2 regions of the Haloactinopolyspora sp. genome follow, and region 2 is predicted to be linked to the other one. Evidence: riboswitches for the same ligand, from Rfam matches in the RefSeq annotation. Region 2 holds a riboswitch; the other holds the start of a gene.

Region 1 (3,403 bases), on a different contig from region 2:
CGCCGGTGACGACCACGGCCTCGCCGCGCCGGACGGTGAGGTCGGCTTCGTGCAGCGCGGCCCGCTCGGTGTGGGGGTAGGTCACGCTGACCTCGTTCGCAGCGAGCAAGGGGTCGCCGCCGGGGCCGGGCCGATACGCCGGCGGCGGGCGTCCCCACGGCGCCGGCACCCACACGCCGTCGCGTTCGAGATCCCGGCCGCGCCGGGCGAACACGTCGCCCGGCGCGCCGTCGTCGGCCACGCCGCCGCCGGGAGCGAGCACCACGACCCGGTCGACGAGCTCGACGACCTCGTCGACGCGGTGCTCCACGATCAGCAGGGTCGAGCCGGCCTCGTCGAGCGCGCGCTCCAAGGTGCCGAGGACGGTCGTTCGCCCCGGCGGGTCGAGATTGGCCGTGGGCTCGTCGAGGACGAGCACGCTCGGACGTCGTACCAGAGCGCCGGCCAGGGCCAGGCGTTGCTGCTCACCGCCGGACAGCGCCGCGGTGGGCCGGTCGCGGCCGTAACCGAACCCGACCTGAGCCAGCGCTGCGTCCACGCGCGGCCAGATCTCGTCGGCCGGCACTCCGGCGTTCTCGAGCCCGAACGCCACGTCGTCCCCGGACCGCGACATGACCAAGGACGTCTCGGGGTCCTGCTGGAGCATGCCGATCCGGTCGCGGGCCGCCTCGGCCGGCTGCCCGTCCACCAGGATCTCGCCTTCGGTCTCGGCGGCGGTCTCGGGGTCGAGCAGCCCGGCGACCCCGCGCAGCAACGTGGACTTGCCCGCGCCGGATCCGCCCATCAGCAGCACCCGTTCACCGGCCTCGATGTCGAGGTCGACCCCCCGGCATGCCCAGGCCCGCCGCCCGGCGTAGCGCCAGCCCCAGCTGCGCAGGCTCACCCGCGCGCCGCGCAGGGTCCGCCCCATCAGATCTCGCCCTGGGTCCGCCCGGCAGCGAACGGCGCCAGCGCGCCCGTGCGAGCCAACGCGCGCACCAGCACGTAGCCCAGCACGCCGGCCACGACCGTGCCGGTCGCCACGGCGCACAGCACGTAGACGACCTTCCAGTCCCAGGCGTAGGGCGCGATCGACGACACCGTCGCCTCGTACAGGCCCATCGCCAGCCCCGCTCCCGCGCCGGCCAGGATCGCCGGAACGAATCCCCAGCGCCGGTAGAACAGCAGCGCGAACACGAGTTCGGCGCCGAGGCCTTGCCACACACCCGACATGAACACGGCCAGGCCCCACGCCGAGCCGAAGAACATCGAAATCGTGGACGCGACGACCTCGGTGAACAGGGCGGCACCGGGCTTGCGCACCACCAGCCCGCCCACCACGGCCGGCATCAGCCACACCCCGGCGATCAACGGCGCGGCCGGGGAGCTGGCCAGCGGGGCGCTGATGGTGGGGTAGACGAGGTTGTTCCATGCGGCGAACAGCACGCCGAACGCGGCGGCTAACACGGAAGCCACGACGATGTCGACGGTGCGCCATCCCCAGCGCCGTCGCGGCGACGCGCTGGTCTCGGATCGGCTCATGTGTCTGCTGCTCCTCTCGCTGGACGACAGAGGAGCACCTGCATTCGAAAACAGCGCATCCGTGGGCTCGAGGGCCCCGGACACACTGCGGTGCGAAGAGTATCGACTCCCTGCGCCGGCATGATCCGGATCAGGTTCGAGGGTCTGCGGGATGTCCCGCACTCTCAGCGCTGCAGCGCTCCCCTGTCGTGGGTATGAAGTTGTCCTGGCTGCCTAGGCTAGCACCGGGTATGCTCCGTCGCGGCGGTCGTGCGGACCGCGCCCAACCGTTTGAGCCGATTCGAACGAGGTCGACCACCCATGCCGAAGGCTGTTCGCCGCCTGGCCGCAGTGGGCGTCGCCGTCGGATTGGCCGCTACGGCCACGGCGTGCAGCATCGGCCCCGAGCACCGCTCGGTGGCACCACTGGCGCAGATCTCCGTGAGCAACGCGGCCGCCCAGAACGGCATCGCCGAGCTGGAACCGGCCACGGCCCTGAAGAAGACCATCGCCGCGATGGAGGCCACCGGGTCGTACCGGGTCAGCGGCACCACGACCAGCGGTAAGGCCATCGACATCACGTTCGACGTCGGGGTCGGCTCGGTCGGCACGATCAACACCGGCAATCCGATGCAGATCCTGGCCGCCGACGGCTCGGTGTTCGTCAGTGGCGACGCCGACTCCATGTCGGCCCTCGTGGGAGCCGACGCCGACGAGACGATCGCCGGCAAGTGGATACACATCACTCCGGACTCCGAATCCGGCTTCGACATCTTCGCCGACGGCGCCACTTTCGCCCAGGCGGTCCTCGGCGCCGGCGCACCATCGGAGATGACCGGCGTCGCCGAAGTGGACGGACGCCTGGCCGTCGGCCTGCTGTTCCCGGAGACCGGCGCGACGCTGTGGGTGGCCGCCATCGGCGAGCCCCTGCCACTGCGCTTCGAAGAGAAGGGCGCCTCGGCCGGGAAAGGGATCCTGACCTTCACCGACTTCGGCGAGCCGGTCGAGATCCAGCCGCCGACCGACGACGAGTTGCTCGACGTCGAAGACCTTCCGGCGGAGTAGCTGCGCTACCTGGACGCCGTCGTGCGTCATAATCATCCATTGTGGAACTAGTGGGTTCGGTTGCCGTGGGGCTCACCAGCCTGTTCGGGCGGGTTCGCGCGGACGGGTTGCACCACCTACCGGCACAGGGCCCAGCCATCGTGGCCGTCAATCACACCACCATCGCCGACGTTCCGCCGGTTCTGGCCACGTTGCACCGCGCCGGACTACGGCCCAGCGTTCCCTGCGGCCGGGCGTCGTGTGGCGTCGACCACGCACACATCCGGTTCATGGCGTCATCGATGGTGTTCGAGAACCCGCTCATCGGGCCGCTGGCTCGGCAGGCGGGCATGATCGAGGTGGGGGTGCGCCAGGCCGGTGCCGCGGCTCTCCGCGCGGCACGCGAAGCGCTCGGCCGCGGCGAAGTCGTGGGCATCTATCCCGAAGGCGACGTGTCGGCCACCGAGGACGGCTCACCGCGCCGGTTCCGCTTCGGCGTGGGGCGGCTGGCCAGCGAGACCGGTGTCCCGGTGGTGCCCGTAGCTCATCACGACGCCCGCCGCATCGGCTCCGGCTCCACGGCACGCAGCCTGGGCGGGGCGCTGACGTCCATCGTGCGCCGCCCGACCGTCCGGCTGCGGGTCGGGCCTCCGATTCTCGGCGAAGAGTACGCGGGGTTGCCGCTGCGTGACGTCGTCAACTTGATCCAGGATCGGGTGGTCGACGTGTGGCGCACCGTAGCCGGAAATTCGGTGTGCTGCTCCGATGAGCGACACTAGAGTCGGCACAGGCCGTGCTAAGCGGGCCCGGAAGGAGGCGCGCGAGTGAACACGCTGGTCCTCAATGCCTCCTATGAGCC
Region 2 (3,403 bases):
CGTGCACGTCCTCGAGCGGGAAGTTCTGCGTCTGACCCAGCCAGTCCGTCACCCGGCGCGGGTCGCCGGCGATCTCGATGCTCACCAGCTCGACGCCGTCGCCGCCCTTCGACGGGTGTTCGGCCGGGTCGGACTGCCAGTGCACGACGAACGGCAGCTGTGGGTCGACCACCAGCCCACACACACCGACCTGCCGCCACGCCAGTTCGAAGCCGTCCGGGCGCTTCCGGTTACCGACCATGGCCGGTCGGCCGAGTCGCTGCTCGACCGGGCCGATGTCGTCCACCGCGACCACCCAGCCGAGCCATCCGCCGCCTTGCTCGCTACGGGCCTTGACGGCTTGACCGAAGGCGATGTCGTCGGTCGACGGGTGCTCGAGCGCGGCCACGACCTCGATGTAATGGCCGCCGGCCAGCGGCAGGATCCGGTTGCGGGTGCCGAACCGCGGATGCGCCCCGCCATCGATGAGGTCGACGCCGAGCTCGCCGGCCAGAGCGCGCGCCGTGGCATCCAGCCCGTCCGGTCTGGCCGCATACGACACATGATCAAGACGCATTCGTGCATCGTGGCAGGACCGCCGTGACGCAGCCACACCAGGTCCACACCTGAGCGCATGAGCGCGTCGTCAGCTACGGTAAAAGGTCACGATCACGCGCAGCGATGATGACGTGCGGAGGCGGGCACCACGTGAACATCGAGATCACCAGGACGGCGCAAGCCTATGCCGCCTACCTGGACGGCGAGAGGGTCGGCGAACTCTCCTACGCACGCGATGGAAGCCGAGTCACGGCGATTCACACCGAGGTCAGCCCGGTGGCCGAGGGCCGCGGCATCGGCGGAGCACTCGCCCGAGCGCTCTTGGACGACGCTCGCGCCGCCGGTGACACGGTCGTCGCCAAGTGCCCGTTCGTCGCGTCGTACCTGGACAAGCATCCTGAATATGCCGACCTTCGCGCCGGCTGAGGACGGCCGAGCCGGTCAGCTCAGCGCAGCGAGACGATTTTTGAGCCGGCGCGCGGCCGCTTGTGGATCGTCGGCACCGGTGATCGCGCGAACGACGACCACCCGTCGAGCACCGGCCTCGACGACATCGCCGATGGTCTGCTCGTCGATCCCGCCGATCGCGAACCACGGCGTGACCGGGTTCGTCTGCGCGACCGCGCGCACCGTGTCCACGCCGACGGCCGGGCGGCCCTGCTTCGTCGGGGTGGGCCACACCGGGCCGACGCAGAAATAGTCGACGTCGGGGTCGCGGTCGGCGACGGCAGCCTGCTCGGATGAATGTGTCGAGCGGCCCAACACCACGTCGGGGCCGAGCAACTGCCGCGATGCGGCGATCGGCAGATCGGTCTGGCCGGTGTGGAAGACCTCAGCGCCGGTCAGTTGCGCTACGTCGGCGCGGTCGTTGACGGCGACAAGGGCGCCGTGCTCGGCTGCCACCCGCGCCACGACCGGCTGCAGTTCCAGTTCGTCGCGCACGTCCAGTGTCTTGTCGCGCAACTGCACGATGTCCACGCCGCCGGCCAGCGCAGCGTGCAGGAAATCCTCCAGGTCGCCGGTGTCGCGCCGGGCATCGGTGCACAGATACAGGCGTGCTTGGTGTAGCCGGTGCCGGACGTCGAGTGCTGCTGTGGTCATGCCCGGCAGTCTGCCACCGGCTCACCATGGGCGACGCGCTACGGTAGTGGTGCACGGGAGCCCTGGTGACGGGGCTGAGAGGGCCGAGCAGGCCGACCGTCAGGAACCTGATCTGGGTGATGCCAGCGAAGGGAGCGCGGATGAAGCCGGCGTCGTCGGCGGACGTGGCCGTCATCGGCTGCGGCGTGATCGGCGCAGCCATCGCCTGGCGGCTGTCCCAGCTGGGGATGCACGTCGTCAGTATCGACCCGGCGCCGGGCGACGGCGCGACGCACGCAGCGGCTGGCATGCTCGCCGCCGTCAGCGAATCCGACTTCGGCGAGCACGACCTGACCCGGATGAACGTCGAAGCCGCGAAGGCGTGGCCCGCGTTCGCCGCTGAGCTGGAGGCGGAGTCCGGCCGGTCGACGGGTCTGCGCCGATGCGGCACGCTCACCGTCGCCTACGACTCCGGCGACCGCGCCCAACTGCGCCGCCTGCTCGACCTGCGCCGCCAGTGGGGCCTCGACGTCGAAGAGATCACCGTCGACACCGCTCGGCACACCACGCCGTTGCTGGGACCGCGGATCGCGGGCGCCATCTGGGCCGCGAACGACCACCAGGCCGATCCGCGGCAGGTGCACCGCGCGCTGCTGGCTGCGCTCGAGGTCCGGCGCGTCGAGATCGTCCGGCGGCGCGCCGTCGGGCTCTCGCGCGCACCGGACGGGCGGGTGACCGGGGTGGCGGACGACTCCGGCTCGCGGCATCCTGCGGGAACGGTCGTCCTGGCGGCCGGCTGGGCCAGTCGCGATCTCGTCCGCGATCTGCCGATGGCCGCGGTGCCGACCCGGCCGGTGAAGGGCCAAGTACTGCGGCTGGACTCCAGTGGCCATCCTGACTTCACGCTCGATCATGTCGTCCGCGGGTTCGTCCAGACCCGGTCGATCTATCTCGTCCCGCGGGCCGACGGCGAGATCGTCGTCGGGGCCACCAGCGAGGAGCAGCCCGACGACCGCATCGTCACGGCGGGCGCGGTGTTCGCGCTACTGCGCGATGCTCGGGCGATGATTCCCGGCCTCGACGAACTGCCGCTCATCGAGGCCACGGCGCGAGCCCGTCCCGGTTCGCCGGACAACCTCCCCCTGGTTGGGGCCTCGGCCGTCGACGGGCTGGTCGTCGCCACCGGCCACTATCGCAACGGGATCCTTCTGGCGCCGGCCACCGCCGCCGCCGTCACCGAGCTGATATCCGCGGGGAGCATCCCCACGTCCGCGGCCGACCCCCGCCGGTTCGGCCGCGATCCAACACCATCGACACCGTCCGGAGGGCGAATATGACCACCCACGTGATCATGAACGGTGACCCGGTCACCCTGCATGAGTCGGTGACCGTGCGCGACGCGGTCGCCCGGCTGCTGACCCGCTCTGACGGGACGTACTCCGATCGTGGCGTCGCGGTCGCGGTCAACCAGGCCGTCGTACCGCGCAGCGACTGGTCCTCCATCACTCTCGGCAGCGGCGACACCGTCGAGATCATCACCGCGGTCCAGGGCGGCTGACGTGACCACGATCCAGCCCGATACCGACGATCAGCTCGTCATCGCCGGGGTGCCGCTGAGCTCACGGCTGATCATGGGCACCGGCGGCGCGCGCAGCCTGACCGGCCTGGAGGCGGCACTGCGTGAGTCCGGAACGGAGCTCACCACGGTGGCACTCCGCCGCGTGCAGGCCGGCGGTGAGGGATCGATCTGGGAGTTGCTGCAGCGCAACGGGATCCGGGCGCTGCC

What was found. Region 2 has a riboswitch for thiamine pyrophosphate ahead of thiO (glycine oxidase ThiO). Riboswitches for the same ligand answer to the same signal wherever they lie in the genome.
Region 1: it holds a riboswitch for thiamine pyrophosphate, as region 2 does, so the genes downstream of both, M6444_RS20435 (ECF transporter S component) here and thiO (glycine oxidase ThiO) in region 2, are expected to answer to the same signal.

The regions. Positions count from the first base shown of each region.
Region 1 is NZ_DAHVSH010000187.1:30,538-33,940, forward strand. Features, by position in the region: gene M6444_RS20430 (ABC transporter ATP-binding protein) at 1-910, opposite strand, end outside; gene M6444_RS20435 (ECF transporter S component) at 910-1,521, opposite strand; TPP riboswitch at 1,612-1,716, opposite strand; gene M6444_RS20440 (hypothetical protein) at 1,822-2,565, shown strand; gene M6444_RS20445 (lysophospholipid acyltransferase family protein) at 2,607-3,323, shown strand; partial or broken gene M6444_RS20450 (HNH endonuclease) at 3,369-3,403, shown strand, end outside.
Region 2 is NZ_DAHVSH010000191.1:16-3,418, forward strand. Features, by position in the region: partial or broken gene M6444_RS20730 (VOC family protein) at 1-556, opposite strand, end outside; gene M6444_RS20735 (GNAT family N-acetyltransferase) at 688-963, shown strand; gene thiE (thiamine phosphate synthase) at 979-1,638, opposite strand; TPP riboswitch at 1,682-1,789, shown strand; gene thiO (glycine oxidase ThiO) at 1,779-2,954, shown strand; gene thiS (sulfur carrier protein ThiS) at 2,951-3,175, shown strand; gene M6444_RS20755 (thiazole synthase) at 3,177-3,403, shown strand, end outside.